One region of the Lysinibacillus sp. FSL M8-0337 genome, then DNA from elsewhere that is predicted to be linked to it. Evidence: riboswitches for the same ligand, from Rfam matches in the RefSeq annotation. Region 1 holds a riboswitch; the other holds the start of a gene.
What was found. Region 1 has a riboswitch for FMN ahead of ribE (riboflavin synthase). Riboswitches for the same ligand answer to the same signal wherever they lie in the genome.

Region 1 (7,681 bases):
AGTAGATATAAAATACACGTATATTATTTTGTAGTAATATAGTAGAAAGGTGGTTTTTATATTGCAAAAGATATGTAAATATACTGTGTTATTTTTTAATTGTTCCGTATACAATTACTAATTTATTTTATCAAAATTATCGCCCTTAAGTTAAAGAATTACTAACGGTTAGATCGTCCATAAAATTACATAAGTACTATGTGATAATGACAACTTATTTTCAAAAAAGCACTCCACAAAAGTAAGTATCTAAACTTTTGGGAGTGTTTTTTCCTTAAGCTGTGCAAAAAAACATTTTTCAATTGGATATACACCAATAAAAATCTAAGAAAAGAAACACACTATCCTAACGAGTCGAATAAGATGTTGCTGTAAGTATGTTGGAGGTAGGTGTTTAAACTTGAAAAAATGGATGGTTGTATTTTGTTTAGGCAGTGTAATGGCTTTAGCAGGTTGTCAGGATAAAATAAAGCATGAACAAATTGAAAAAGACGACGTGCAACAACCCGTTATGTACACGCAGGACAAGGAGCAGGAAGTAGGTCCTGTAGTGGTTGAAATTGTTAATCCACAATCTAAAGAAATCATCCACATCGTATCGCCCATAGAATTAGGCTTTGAAACAGACCCAGTCTTGTATAAAAAGAACATTGAACAATTAGCACAACAATTAGCGAGAGGCACAGAAACAAAAGTTGGTTTTGATAAGCGAATGATGCTTGATAAAGTCGATGACAATGGTCGTATTATAAAAGGTAGTCCATTGGTTATTTTAAAAGAAAGTGAATTAGTAGAAAAAATTATGGCAGCATCAGTAACGGGTGGTACAGTAGAAATGCCATTGTATATTACTGAAAGTGGCTATTATTTTGAAGACATACCGTATTTAGAGGATGTAGTAGTGGCTTCTTATACAACATATTTCACTGCTTCGGATATCGGAAGAAATAAAAATATTGAACTTTCAGCAAAAGCCATTCACAATGTGATAGTTGGTAGCGGAGATACTTTTTCGTTTAATACTGTTGTAGGCCCTAGAGATGAAGCGAATGGCTATCAGCCCGCACCTGAAATTATTAATAAAAAACTTGTTATGGGCATTGGTGGGGGGATTTGCCAAACATCTTCAACATTGTTTAATGCAGTCGATCAACTCCCGATTAAATTTGTGGAGCGACATCATCATTCTTTAGATGTAGGATACGTTCCAAAGGGCAGAGATGCAACGGTGTCCTATGGTGGTTTAGATTTTAGATTTCAAAACACGAGTGATGTACCATTTTTAATAAAGGCAACCTATGGACAAGATTTTCTGACAGTGGAAATAAGGACAGCAAAAAAATATCAAGAAATTTTAACAAAGCTTCCCTCACAATAAGGAAGAAGTTGATGTAAGACTAAACAAAAATCAACTTCTCTTGTATTTTAAGGCACTTATAAAGAGTGTCTTTTTTAGTGCCTAAGCAATGGTGAAAGTAGTTTATAAATCTTCCATAATAGTTAGTATTTCGGCAGGAGTAAATACTTTATATTCGGGTTCTGCTGATTGAACAATCTCAATAGCATCATACCCCCAACCAACCCATATAATTGGAATACCTACTTTTTTGCATGCGACAATATCACGTTGCTCATCCCCAATATATAAAACATCTGATGTTTTTAAATTGGCTTGTTTTAAATATTTTTTTATCACTTTATCTTTACCAAAAATTCGGCTCGAACATAGTACTTCGGAGACATGGTCGATACCATTAGTTTGTAAAAACGCCAAAATATTATCTTTTGAGTTGGAGGAAATAATGGCGATTGTATATCCTTTCTTATCGAGTTCTTTTATGACATCTTTCATACCGTGAAATAGATGAACATCTTGTAATGATTGCTGATATAAGCGATAAAATTGCGGGAGTATAGTAGGTAGCTTGTGTAACGGGAAGTTAAATAATTTACTTCGTTCAGCAATCGATAATTTTTTTAGTGCATCAATATCTTCTAACTGTACTTCTTTGAATTCATGTTTTTTAGCAATCGTATTCCATACAGATGCAAACACTGCCGTGGAATCCGCAAGTGTGCCATCAAAATCAAATATAATATGTTTCATTGTATTTTTCTCCTTAAAGGGTATTTGGCTTTACCATTAATAATACTTAAATCAATATAGTCATTCGTTCATGATGACATGAATGCGGAAAAAAAGAAATGAATTAGTATACACTATCTGATTTTACATTATGAGAGGAAAGAATTATTTACCATTGCTTCTTCAGTATGAGGTAAATTACTGCACTTGGTCTAATACTTTTGTGATATATTGTTTGATTTGTTTCTTGCTATAACCCATTACATAAGCTTCCATTATCATGTTTTTTATAGAAAGTTCGAGATGATGTAATTGGGTTTCGTCTAACCGTCGATTTGAACGAGCGATAACAGTTGCTTTCAAGCGATTTTCCATCTTGATAATCGCTTTTTTCTCAAGTTCACGATAGCTTTTTGAAACGGTATGTATATTGATTCCTATATCTTGCGCCATATTTCTAATGGAAGGAAGCATTTCATTGTCTTGAATATGTCCTTTTGCAATCTGTTCAATTAGTTGATTGCCGACCTGCATATATAATAGCAATGGGCTATTGGTATCTATTTGAATAGGTAGCATAGTATTCCCCCTAAAATAAACAAATTTGGAATAGGCATAGTAGCAGTTTCTTTTTGCGTTTGACTAGTTTGAATTCTTATCGGGTGCATTTTCACGCGATTTTCTCCTTTTAACAATTTTGGCAGTAAAATTAATGTAAAATTTATTATCTATAACGATAATATTATCATTATAGATAATATTGACTGTAGCATAGCATTTAATAAAATAACAAGTGCAATTCCAAAAAATGTGTGTTAATGTTATCATTATTAGTAATGATAATGAATGTTGAGAGGAGCGTTTTTATTGAAACTTCACTATGGGTTAGATGAATTGAATGACATTGATTGGTTGGCTGTATTACAGGTTATATGGCCGTTTATGATGGTTGGCTTCATCCTTATCCTTGTTGCATTAATTGATTTGTATCGTCATCGAAAAGCAAGAACAAATGTTATGTTATGGACAATCCTTATTTTATTTTTTAATACTATTGGTCCAATTTTATATTTCACTATTGGGCGAAAAGGAGCGAAACATCATGAAGTTAGAAATTAAAGAGGTGACTAAAACATTTAAAGCAAAGACAGCAGTCAATAATTTCTCGATGGTGGTTGAAACTGGACAATGTGTAGGGCTAATTGGACCTAATGGTGCTGGAAAGTCTACGTTAATCAAAATTATTGCAGATATTTTAAATGCGGAAAAAGGAGAAGTCCTTCTAGATGGGAAAAAAATTAAAACCATGAAAAAAGAAATTGGTTACCTTCCACAATATCCTGATTTCTTTCATTGGATGACAGCTACAGAAACACTCTTTTTTATGGGACAGTTATCTGGCATAACAAAACAAGAGTTGGTGAAGGAAGTACCAGCTATTTTAACAAAAGTTGGGCTTATAAATGAACAACATGAGAAAGTTCAAACATTTTCTGGGGGAATGAAGCAAAGGCTTGGCATTGCCCAAACACTGTTACATAAGCCATCTTTTATTGTCATGGATGAGCCTGTATCGGCATTAGATCCAATAGGCAGAAGAGAGGTCTTAAATTTAATACAAGAAATTAAACATGAAACGACTATTCTATTATCTACTCATATTTTAGGGGATGCAGAAGAAATATGTGAACGCTTTGTCATTATGAAACAAGGTAAGAAAATTGAGGATACGACATTAGATAAATTAACTAACAATCACGAAGCGGTTGTGCATCTTGAATTGGCATCACATAATATGCTTTGGGTGCAAATCATTGAAAAGCTCCCATATGTTAAGAATGTTGAAGTATTAGGCAAGAAGGCGAAGATTACCCTCGATAATATTCAGCAAAATAAAGATAGGTTGATTCGTGATGCAATGGACAACAACATGGATATCGTTAAATTTGAAGTTGGAAGCAGTGAGACGTTAGAAGATATCTTTTTAAAAATGGTGGTGAGTGTATGACACCTTTATATATTTTAACGAAAAAAGAGTATGTACAAATGTTTCGAGAGTTTAAGATCCTTTGGTTACCTCTTGTTTTTATGTTTTTAGGCGCAACACAACCAGTGGTTACATACTATTTACCTTCAATTTTAGCAGCGCTCGGCGGAAATCAAGGCATTACGATTGATCCTGCAATCATGCAACAGGATGGAGCACAAGTAATGGCGGCAACTCTAGGCTCCCAATTTGATCAGTTGGGCATTATGGTAATTGTTATTGCCATAATGGGTATAATTCAATCAGATAAAGCGAATGGGATGCTTGATTTTATATTAACAAGACCTGTAAAGGTAGGATCCTATATCGGTGGAAAGCTTTTTTCTAATTTCTCATTTGTAGCGCTTAGTGTGACATTTGGCTATTTTGTATCTTACGTTTATGTAAATTTCTTGTTTAGTAATATTCCATTTTTTACGCTGATATTAGCGCTTGGATTTTACTTAGTATGGGTACTTTTTATGATTTCTTTTACTTCGATGATCAGTACTATTTTTAATGGGCAGGGCGTTATAGCTTTAATTAGTATCGTTTGCTTGCTATTGTTGAAAATCATTAGTGGTTTACATCCAATAATTGATTTAGTGAATCCTGCTGGCATGAGTCAACAGGCAATGATGGTATTAATAACAGGTTCAATAGATTCACAACTATATGGAAATATGGTGATAACGTTCATATGGATTACTTTAACTGTAACAATTTCGCACTATTGGATTTCAAGGAAGAAATACCATAAAAATTAATAGAGTATAGCTTTTTTTGGCAAAAATAAGTAATCAGCATGCGTGCATTAAAAAATTTTAGGTGGATAATCTATTAAAATAATGTTATCGTATGAAGTAACTAAATAATATATCCTTCAGGGTAGGGTGAAATTCCCAATCGGCGGTGATGAAGTAATTCAAAGTCCGTGAGCGCAAGCTGATTTGGTGCAAATCCAAAACCGACAGTTACAGTCTGGATGGGAGAAGGATGAAAGTATAAGCTTTTTAAATTCGTATGACTTTAAAAGGTCTATTTGGCTACGCTTATATGAAATATAACTTCCCATCGCTTCTGTTGGGAAGTTTTTTATTTAGGGAAAAAATTGAATAGGTATCTGTTCTTCGGGGTAGGGTGAAATTCCCAATCGGCGGTGATGAAGCAATTCAAAGTCCGTGAGCGCAAGCTGATTTGGTGCAAATCCAAAACCGACAGTGATAGTCTGGATGGGAGAAGAACAATAAGATGGTAGCCTGTGGAAAATTTTTGTATCCACTAGGTTTATTTCGTGACGTCTTATGTATAAGTACTCCCAAACCCCTTTTATGCTAAAGGGGTTTTTTCTTTGTTTTGGTCATAAAAAATGGAGGGGGGATTAACATAACTATCAAAAGGTTTACGACATAGGGTTGAGAAAGTAGGTGGAAAAATGTTTACAGGTATTATTGAGGATATTGGCACAGTAAAAACCTTGCAAAGCGATAGGCAAAGTATGGAAATAACAGTGATTTCGCCCAAAATAGTGGCGGATGTGAAGCTCGGGGATAGTATAGCCGTTAATGGGGTTTGTTTGACAGTAACTCATTACAATGACCAAGAGCTGACAATGGATGTAATGCCTGAAACAGTGAAAGCGACGAATTTACAGCAATTAACTGTTGGTCATGCAGTCAATTTAGAGCGTGCAATGCCAGCCAATGGACGATTTGGTGGCCATTTTGTTTCAGGTCATGTAGATGGTGTAGGGAAAATTATACGCAAACGCCCAATGGCAAATGCGGTCTATATTGATATCGAACTTTCAGAGGACTTAACTAGCTATTGTATTCCTAAAGGTTCAATCACAATTGATGGAACGAGTTTAACGCTCTTTCATGTTGAAAAAAACAGTGTCACAGTATCGCTTATTCCACACACATACAAAGAAACCGTACTAGGTGTTAAAAATGTTGGGGCACTGGTCAATATTGAAACCGATTTAGTAGGCAAATACATTATTCACCAGTTAAAGGGTGGTCTGCAATCGTCAACCATTACAAAAGATTACTTAGCGAAGCATGGTTTTTAACCTGCTATAGAAAGAAAAAAACATACATTGAAAGTCAAATCTATTAGGAGGTGGCAATGTTGCTACATTCAATTGAAGAAGCAATTGCCGATTTAAAACAGGGCAATATGATTGTTGTTGTGGATGATGAAGACCGTGAAAATGAAGGAGATCTACTGGCCCTTGCAGAGTTTATGTCACCAGAAACGATTAATTTCATGGCAACATATGGAAGAGGTCTTATTTGTACACCTATTTCACAGCAGCTCGCACAAAAATTAGCGTTACAGCCAATGGTCATAAATAACACCGATAATCACCAAACAGCGTTTACTGTCAGTATTGACTATAAAGAGACAACAACAGGCATTAGTGCTTTTGAACGTGCTTTGACGATTCAAAAAATGCTAGTGTCACATGCACAAGCATCGGATTTCCGTCGACCTGGACATGTTTTTCCGCTAATTGCGAAAGAAAATGGGGTATTAGAGCGCCGAGGACATACGGAGGCTACTATCGATTTAGCAAAACTTTGCAACAGTGTACAAGCTGGCGTGATATGTGAAATTATGGGCGATAATGGAGAAATGCTGCGCTTTGATGAGTTAGTCAAATATGCACAAAAACATAAATTAAAAATGATTTCGATTGACGCATTAGCAACATATCGTCGTCAACATATGCAAATAGAAAATTCACTTACTATGTAAAAGAGGAGAATGAAATGATGGGAAAAACATTTGAAGCACAATTAATTGGCAATGATTTAAAAATAGCGGTGGTTGTTGGTCGTTTTAATGAATTTATAACAAGTAAATTATTAAGTGGTGCATTAGATGGGCTAAAGCGTCATGGTGTAGACGATGATTTAATAGATGTTGCGTGGGTGCCAGGTGCATTTGAAGTACCGTTTATCGCAAAGCAACTAGCTGAAACGAAAAAATATGATGCCATTATAGGTTTGGGTACAGTTATTCGTGGCTCTACAACACATTATGATTATGTGTGTAACGAATCAGCTAAAGGCATTGCAAACGTATCGCTTTCGACAAATGTACCAGTTATTTTTGGGATTGTCACAACGGAAAATATTGAGCAAGCGATTGAACGTGCTGGAACAAAATCTGGCAATAAAGGTTATGACGCAGCGATGTCCGCAATTGAAATGGCTAATTTACAAAAAATGATTGGCTAAAAGGATATCTATATTTAGAATTAATGAATTATCTCACTAGTGTAAGATTTATTGCATAATTTTTTGGACATTGGGAAATATATGTTTATAAGTATTTTAGTAAAATAATTTGTTTGAATTTGGTTCAGTAGGAGATGAGGAATATTCAATCAATAGAACAAGAAATCGAATTGAAAATGTTGAAAGAATTATTTCAACGCTCTGCTGACGTAATTTTTCAATCCTTTACCTTTCAACAACATCATGTTTATTTTATTACATGTGAGTCGATGGTCGATCCGTTTTTATTGAATAAGGTCATTATCGATCGAGTTCAATCTT
Region 2 (7,681 bases), 330 kb from region 1:
GAAGAGCAGGTACACATCATCAGTAAGGGAGGCAATGCCTTACAAGAAATTGTCGAACAAGTTGCGGAGACAGAGCAGGGTGTGAAGGAAATGAAATCAGCATTCACCAATGTCAATGACAATTCGTTAGATGTTCAACAAGCCATACATGATATCTCACGGATTATTGAAGATTCCGCAGCAGCGACTGAAGAAATTGCAGCAACTTCTGAAGAACAGCACGCAACCGTTGCGGAAATCTCACAAAACTCAGAGGAATTAGCCGAAATTTCGACTAAACTTCAGAACGAAGTGAAAAAATTTACATTCTAACTTTAAACATATAAGGAGGCGTAATATATGAATCAGAAAAATATGATTGATATTGATACTAAGGCTGATTATATTTTAATCGCCTTTACTGGTAAATTAGAATATGGATTGATTGGGGATTTAAAAGAGGAGCTCCACGCGATTAGTTTCGACACAAAACACGGCTATATTATCGATATGCAAAAGGTCACGAATATTGATAGTACTGGTTTTGGTATGATTATCAATTTTGCAAAGAAAGTGACAATGCTCGATAAGAAAATAGCGATTATTGTGACAGATGATTTTATTCGTAAACTGTTTGCTATCTCACAATGTGATAAAGTCTTCCCTATTGCCAAAAATGAACTCCAAGCGAAGCAAATGATTAAAGAAGAAAACTGGTTAGGCGAACTCGCACTAAGCGAATATTAATGGTGACAGGCACGCACACAATTTAGTATCTCCCAATCTACTACAGCAGCAGGCATATTTGTCTGCTCTTTTTTTGTCTAAGGTTAAAGAGAAATGAGTTAAACGCACACACAGGCAAAAAAATTCAATTTAAATTAACTATTAGAAAAATAGATTAGGAGGGACAGTCTTTGAATCGTTGTCATAAAAATTGTTCATGCGAACGTTGCCAATCTAGTTTGCCTGTTATTAAAGCAATCGATATTTGTAATATCACTCCAAACTCACAAACTCCACCCGTCTCATCTTCCACATACGGGAACTTTTTTCAAACGAATTTTTCACTCTCGCTACCAATCAAGCTATGCCTTGGAACGGCATGGGGGAAACTGCTGGCATCACGTTAGACCCCGATACAGTGACTATCAGGGTTACCCAAGGAGGGGCGTACTATATCGATTATCATGTGAATGGAAATTTCTCTCCATTTGGGACAGGTAACGTTACAATCGTTACAGCTCTCTTTGTTAATAATGCCGAAGTGAATCCAATTCAAACGAGATACGGAGCATTAAATACAGAAGTCGACAGATATGAATGCGTACCAATTACTGGATGAACAATTGTATTTATCCCAGATAATGGAATAGTTCAATTAAGAAATATCGGTCCAGACTTCCGTACTTGCGATGGCGGAATTGTACTCGCTGCTTCAATAAATTTAATAAAAGTTAGCACACCATAAGGTCTTGAAGTACCAGTAAAAATAGTACCTGTAGTTAAGATACTTGAAAAGAGTGCTTTAATGGCAGGTATTTTTTCACTACCACTTGGTGCTTAATCGAAAAAAAGATGGCTCCTGCGCAATACAAGAACCATCTCTAAGCTGCAATATATTTATTTTTGTATGAGCATATTTAATAAAACAACAATAATTACAATTGGGACGACCACTAACATTAATAGGCGATATGTGTTATAAAACCCTTGTCCCACCTGACTTCCCATAAGCAATTCTTTTTTCACAAAGTCTTTATCTACTACATAGGCAATAAAAATGGCGATCAATAAATTGCCCAATGGTAGCATTAAATTGGACACTAAGTAATCAGTAGCATCAAAAATGGACTTGCCAAATATTGAAACATCCGCTAATAAACTTGACGATAATGCCGATGGAATTGCTGCAACAAAAACAATGACTCCAAGTAATAACGTTAAGACTGAACGCGACATATGCCATTTTTCAATAAATGCTGCCACGATGATTTCATATAAACTAAACGACGAAGTTAATGTCGCAAATAAAAATAGTAATAAAAACAGGGCTAAAAACACTTCCCCAAAAGGCATTTGACTAAATGCTGTCGGCAGCACCATAAATAATAAGCCAGGCCCAGCTTGCGGTTCCAAATCAAAAGCAAATACAACTGGGAAAATAGCTAGTCCTGCTAAAAACGACACAAGTACTGTCAAAATAACAACGGAACCTGCTGAATTTGGTAAACTAACATCTTTTTTCAAATACGAACTATATGTAACCAAACAAGAGAAACCTACTGCCAAACCAAAGAATGACTGCCCTAGCGCCTCTAGTAACGCTTTACCTGTTATATTAGAAAAATCAGGCCATAAGAAGAATTTCACACCTTCCATTGCCCCATCTAAAGTTAATGCACGAATAACAAGAATGATAAACATCACAAATAACAATGGCATCATCCATTTATTTGCTTTCTCAATACCATTTTGTACACCTAGCGAAATAACAAGTACATTGGTTAATGTAAATAACGCTAAACCTAGTAATGTAATCCACGGTGTGCTAATAATCTTTCCAAATAAATCGCCTGGATTAACTGAAGAATCAATAACTGCACCCGATACTCCAAGGCCGCTATAAATAAAAATCCATCCTCCTACAACACTGTAAAAGGTTAATAATAGAAAACAACCCAATACACCCATACGTCCAACCCAAGCCCATGCCGGTTTCGTTGGCACAACTTTTTTATAGGCAGTGACAGCTTCCGATTGCGTACCCCGCCCTAAAATATACTCGGATAATAACATCGGTAGGCCGATTAATAATGTAAAAAGCACAAAAATTAGGAAAAATGCGCCTCCACCACTTTGCCCTGTGACATAGGGTAACTTCCAAATAGCCCCTAGCCCAATTGCCGCACCCGCTGATGCTAAAATAAATCCTAATTTACTAGACCATTGTCCTTTATTCTCACTCATCTCTTCAATCTCCTCAAAACTAACTAATCTCTTATTAATTGTACATTAAAATAGTAAATTAGACTAGACAGTTCCTGAATTTCCCAGTATGCTATTGGATCCATAAAAAAACTGCACCTCCAATTGTTAGATGTGTCTAACAATTGGGGTGCAGTTCAAAATATGCTCGAGGTGAAATGAATTATTTTGATAAATACATTGTGCGTTGTTGGTTGATCCATTTGCGCATCGTTGTGAATAATAACGCCATAACCGCCGTTAATAACACACCTTTCACGATATTAAATGGTAAAATGCCTGCAACAATCATTGTGTATAATGAATCGCCAACGACTGGCTCCATTCCTAAGAAGTAAGTGTACATCGGTAAAAATACTGCGATATTTAACAAGCTCATTCCAACCGCCATCACAATCGTTCCTGTTGCTAATCCTCCAACAAGACCTCCAATCGTTTTAAAACGGTTAAAAATAAATGATACTGGTAAAATAAATAATATGCCTGTTACAAAGTTTGCAATATGACCAACTGGCACTCCTGTTGGCGTACCAGAGAAAATCCAATCTAAGACATTTTTAAATAGCTCTACTAAAATACCTGCTACTGGGCCCATCGTGATGGCTGCAAGTAAGGCAGGCATATCACTGAAATCCACTTCCAAAAAGGCTGGGAACGGTGGAATCGGGAAATTAAATAACATTAATAAAAACGAAATACTACTCAGCATACCAATCGTAATAAACGATTGCAGTTTGACATTTTTCTTCATTGAAAACTCTCTCCTCTTTGCTGATTCAATCTTGCAAGAAGAAAGGTTACGACGTAATCGATTGTTTTTCACGAAAAAACCCTTATGCAAATCAGCATAAGGGAGAAAAGGCATGATAAAATAACGCCATTACTAGCTATTTTTTGTGCATAGCGTGCACTTAAAGACACACTAAAAAAACGTTCGCACATAGCTTAATTCGTAACAACGAATGACGATCGTACCTTCATCTTCTCCCATCCAGACTATACTGTCGGCCTTGGAATTACACCAAGTCAGCCATGCAAAAAAATCTTTGCACAGGTCGCGGGCTGAAGAGCCATCTAGTAAATCATGCGAGCTACTGTAGCTTACTACTACACTAGCGATTTACAACTCTATTACCGCCGGTCGGGATTTTCACCCTGCCCCGAAGATGAATCAATATTATTTTATAAACTAACTATAATGTTTTATCACATAAAAGTAAATACTTCTGCTTAAAATAATCCGATTAAATTTGTATGTTTTAATAAATGAAGCATTTTGCGAGAAATCATGGAGTAACTTACCCGCGGAGCAAAGTCACTTACCCGCGATATTTTATCATTTACCCGCGAATCAAGGTGCTTTACCCGCGGTATTTCAATTATAAAAAAACAGCTATCTCTATCTGATAGCTGTTTTCTATATTATGGCATCATTTGTTTATTGGCTCCTACAGGCATGGGTAAAAAATTTGTTAAATCAAAGCCTTCCCAACTTTCCTGTACAATGTTATCTAAACGTATCTTTTTATCAAAGCTTGACGCAGTCAACATCATTGCTTCGATTAATTGTGTTGCCCGTACAGCATCCATTGTCGTTAAATCAAGTGGTGCGTCAAATGTGACCACAACCCCATCTTCTTCTTCTTTTACAGTGTATGTGACATTTTCCGGAACAACTGGCACATAAACATCATCCTTTTTGTCTCGCATCGCCAGTAGAGCCTCTGTCACAGTAGGATACGTTTGATGGAAATCAGGCGATAAATATTCAGTCCCGTTTCCCTCTGTATATAAATAATAGTTATAATGATTATCTTTTGTTAGCGCTATAGGCTCACTCGGCTCTTCTGCTTGCGAAAACTCGTAAGCAGAACCATCTGCCTGTTTAATGGCAATGGCTTTATATTCGGATTCGGAAAAAGTATCTTTTAACGAGCTTAAATATTTTGTGACAGATGCCGAAGCTACATCATAATCATTTTCTTCTGGTAATACGTGCACAAGCGTCTTACCTTCTTCTTTTAACTCACCTTTGTACGGATGATAGTCCGTTAAACCCATTGCTTCTTCATCAATTTGAGGTGCGTATTTTTTATACATTTGTAAAGTTGTTGGTTTCTTCTTCCCAAAATCAGCAGTTATTTTTTCGTTCTTAATAATATAGGTCATTGGTATACTATCAGCCTTGCCACCAGGTAAACCAATTCTGAAAACGACTGCATCGACTAAATCATCTTCGTAAACAGATGTCCGCAACGATAGGATACGAGCATGCTCAGCACCAATATTCGCTTTCATCACACTATCTGCATCTGCATTTTCACTTTCTGTGACCGACCGATCCTCCTGCATGGAAGAATAATTTTCGATTGGGGCGTTTGCTTCATCCTTTACGGAAGAATTGTTCGATACATAGATGTACCCTGCTATTGATAGTACAAAAATTGCAGCAACACTACTTAAAATAGGCAACCTACTCTTGCGTCGTTTTATAGGATCAATATTTTCTTGAGCAGGCAATGATTGTGCTTGTTGTTCTTTTACTTCATCTACTATGGCCTCTTGAAGATGTATATTGTCTTGTAAACGTGCATCAGCAAGCAATCTTTTTAACACTTTGTCTTTCGAGCGGTGGTCAGTAAGCTTCGGGGCATTGCTCAACATTTGTTCAAGTTGTTCATCGTCAAATTGTTGTTTATGCGTCATTGCCTTTTCGCCTCCTGTTCCCTAGCCTGTTGTAGATGTTGTCTTAAAAACTTAATGGCTCGATGTTGCGTCGTTTTAACCTTCGCCTCTGTCCAATCAAGTATTTGCGCAGTTTCAGTAATTGATAAATCTTGGAAATAGCGCATAATAATAACCATTTTTTGATCCCCTGTACAATTTTCAAGTGCAGACTCTATCTGCTTTAATTCATCACTGGCCTGTAGCACATCTTCCGGTGATGGTGTGGTTGAATGTAACTGTTCCGTTTCCCAGTCAAAAAAATCGAGCGAATGTTTTTGGCGCACAGCCTGCTTTCGAAAATGATCAATTGCGACATTTTTAGCAATGGCAAAAAGCCAAGTTTTTTCACTGCTATTTCCTGCGAATTGTTCATAAGATCGCAGCACACGGACATAAACCTCATGTGCAAGATCCTCAGCCAGTGTACGATTTTTTACTAGATAAATAAGAAACTGGAACACGTCTTGATGGTATGCATCGTATAGTCGATGGAACACGGAGTCATTCAAAGCACTCCACCCCCGTTCTCATAGTATTTGTCGTCTAACACTCGCAAAAGTTACATTTAAATAATAATTTTATCTCAGTTTTGCCATGTGCCAAACCCGAGCAAAAGCCGACAGCTAGCCCCTCACAGGTATTGGTATTATTGCCAAATAGTGCGGCTAGTTCTAACTACACACATGACCTGTATCAGCATGAAAGAGCATTGTCAGATGGAATCAGCTAAGGGCTTCTTAATGAATTTATTCGAAAGGTAAATAGAAAGTAAAGGTTGTGCCCTCTTTTAACACACTATCGACCATAATATTGCCAGAGTGCGCCTTCACAATATTTCGAGCAATTGCAAGCCCTAAACCCGTTCCGCCTTTAGAACGTGTCCGTGCTTTATCCGCTTTATAAAAACGTTCAAAGACATACGGTAAATCTTCCTGTGGAATCCCATGCCCTGTATCCTGAACAGATATTTTGGCAAAGGTTGGCTCTTGCTCTATCTTGACAATGACAGAACCTTCGTCTGTATGACGCAGTGCATTATCTACTAAATTCGTTAACACTTGTTCAATACGATCTTCATCCATACTTATGCGGGCATTATTATCAAACTCACTATTAAATAAAAGCTGCACGTGCTTTTCTTTTGCCACTTGAGCAAATTTCTGCGTAATACGTTCAAATGTCGAATTAATCGGTACTTCATCTTTGTATAGTGTCATATGTCCTGATTCCATTCGCGCTAAATCCAATAAATCAGTTACTAAACGTCCCATACGCTTCGATTCATCATAAATAATTTTCGTAATCTCATTGCGTTCTTCTTGATCTTGAATAAAATCATCATCCATTAATGCCTCTGAATAGCCTTGTAACATGGAAATCGGTGTACGTAGTTCATGTGATACATTGGCAATAAAATCTGAACGTAGCTTTTCTAGACGATGCTGCTCTGTCATATCGCGGATTACAGCAACTGCTCCACGAATTAATTCCCCACTATAGAGCGGGCTAATCGTAAATGTATAATAATTTCCATCCATTTCAATTTCTTCTTCTAACTTATCTTCAAACATTAGTACATGATCGAGCATATGATAGAGTTCTGGTGGAATCGGCTTTGCGCTTTGCGAGCCTTTATTTACAAACCATTTTTGCATTAAACGTTCCGCCGGCGGATTGCTCAGTAAAATTGTTCGATCACGGTTAAACGTTATCACGGCATCTGTCATGGATGTTAAAATATTGGACAATTGCTCATTTTCTTGATTGATTACTTCTAAGTTATGCTTTAGCTGACGCCCCATTTGATTGAACGCAACAGCTAGCTGGCCGATTTCATCATTTTGCGTTGTCGGCATTTTTGCCTCGAAATTCCCTTTTGCAATTTCAAAAGCTAGTTCACGCATTTTACGTAATGGTGATGTAATACGGGATGATAAGAAAAATGCAAAAAATGTCGTTAACACAAACGCAATAAATGCCGCTAAAA

Region 2: linked by a shared signal. The riboswitch ahead of MKY08_RS05935 (ECF transporter S component) and the one ahead of ribE (riboflavin synthase) in region 1 are both predicted to bind FMN.

Annotation. Positions count from the first base shown of each region.
Region 1 covers NZ_CP151996.1:1,637,185-1,644,865, forward strand. Annotated here, with positions in the region: gene MKY08_RS07565 (DUF3997 domain-containing protein) at 1-1, shown strand, start outside; gene MKY08_RS07570 (VanW family protein) at 413-1,378, shown strand; gene MKY08_RS07575 (HAD-IA family hydrolase) at 1,481-2,107, opposite strand; gene MKY08_RS07580 (GntR family transcriptional regulator) at 2,285-2,665, opposite strand; gene MKY08_RS07585 (PLD nuclease N-terminal domain-containing protein) at 2,954-3,205, shown strand; gene MKY08_RS07590 (ABC transporter ATP-binding protein) at 3,189-4,094, shown strand; gene MKY08_RS07595 (hypothetical protein) at 4,091-4,879, shown strand; FMN riboswitch at 4,988-5,113, shown strand; FMN riboswitch at 5,235-5,360, shown strand; gene ribE (riboflavin synthase) at 5,548-6,186, shown strand; gene ribB (3,4-dihydroxy-2-butanone-4-phosphate synthase) at 6,243-6,875, shown strand; gene ribE (6,7-dimethyl-8-ribityllumazine synthase) at 6,893-7,360, shown strand; gene MKY08_RS07615 (spore germination protein) at 7,495-7,681, shown strand, end outside.
Region 2 covers NZ_CP151996.1:1,308,326-1,316,006, reverse strand. Annotated here, with positions in the region: gene MKY08_RS05955 (methyl-accepting chemotaxis protein) at 1-312, shown strand, start outside; gene MKY08_RS05950 (STAS domain-containing protein) at 340-726, shown strand; gene MKY08_RS05945 (hypothetical protein) at 1,085-1,324, shown strand; gene MKY08_RS05940 (sodium-dependent transporter) at 1,603-2,949, opposite strand; gene MKY08_RS05935 (ECF transporter S component) at 3,131-3,718, opposite strand; FMN riboswitch at 3,943-4,139, opposite strand; gene MKY08_RS05930 (RNA polymerase subunit sigma) at 4,390-5,673, opposite strand; gene sigX (RNA polymerase sigma factor SigX) at 5,670-6,203, opposite strand; gene MKY08_RS05920 (ATP-binding protein) at 6,441-7,681, opposite strand, start outside.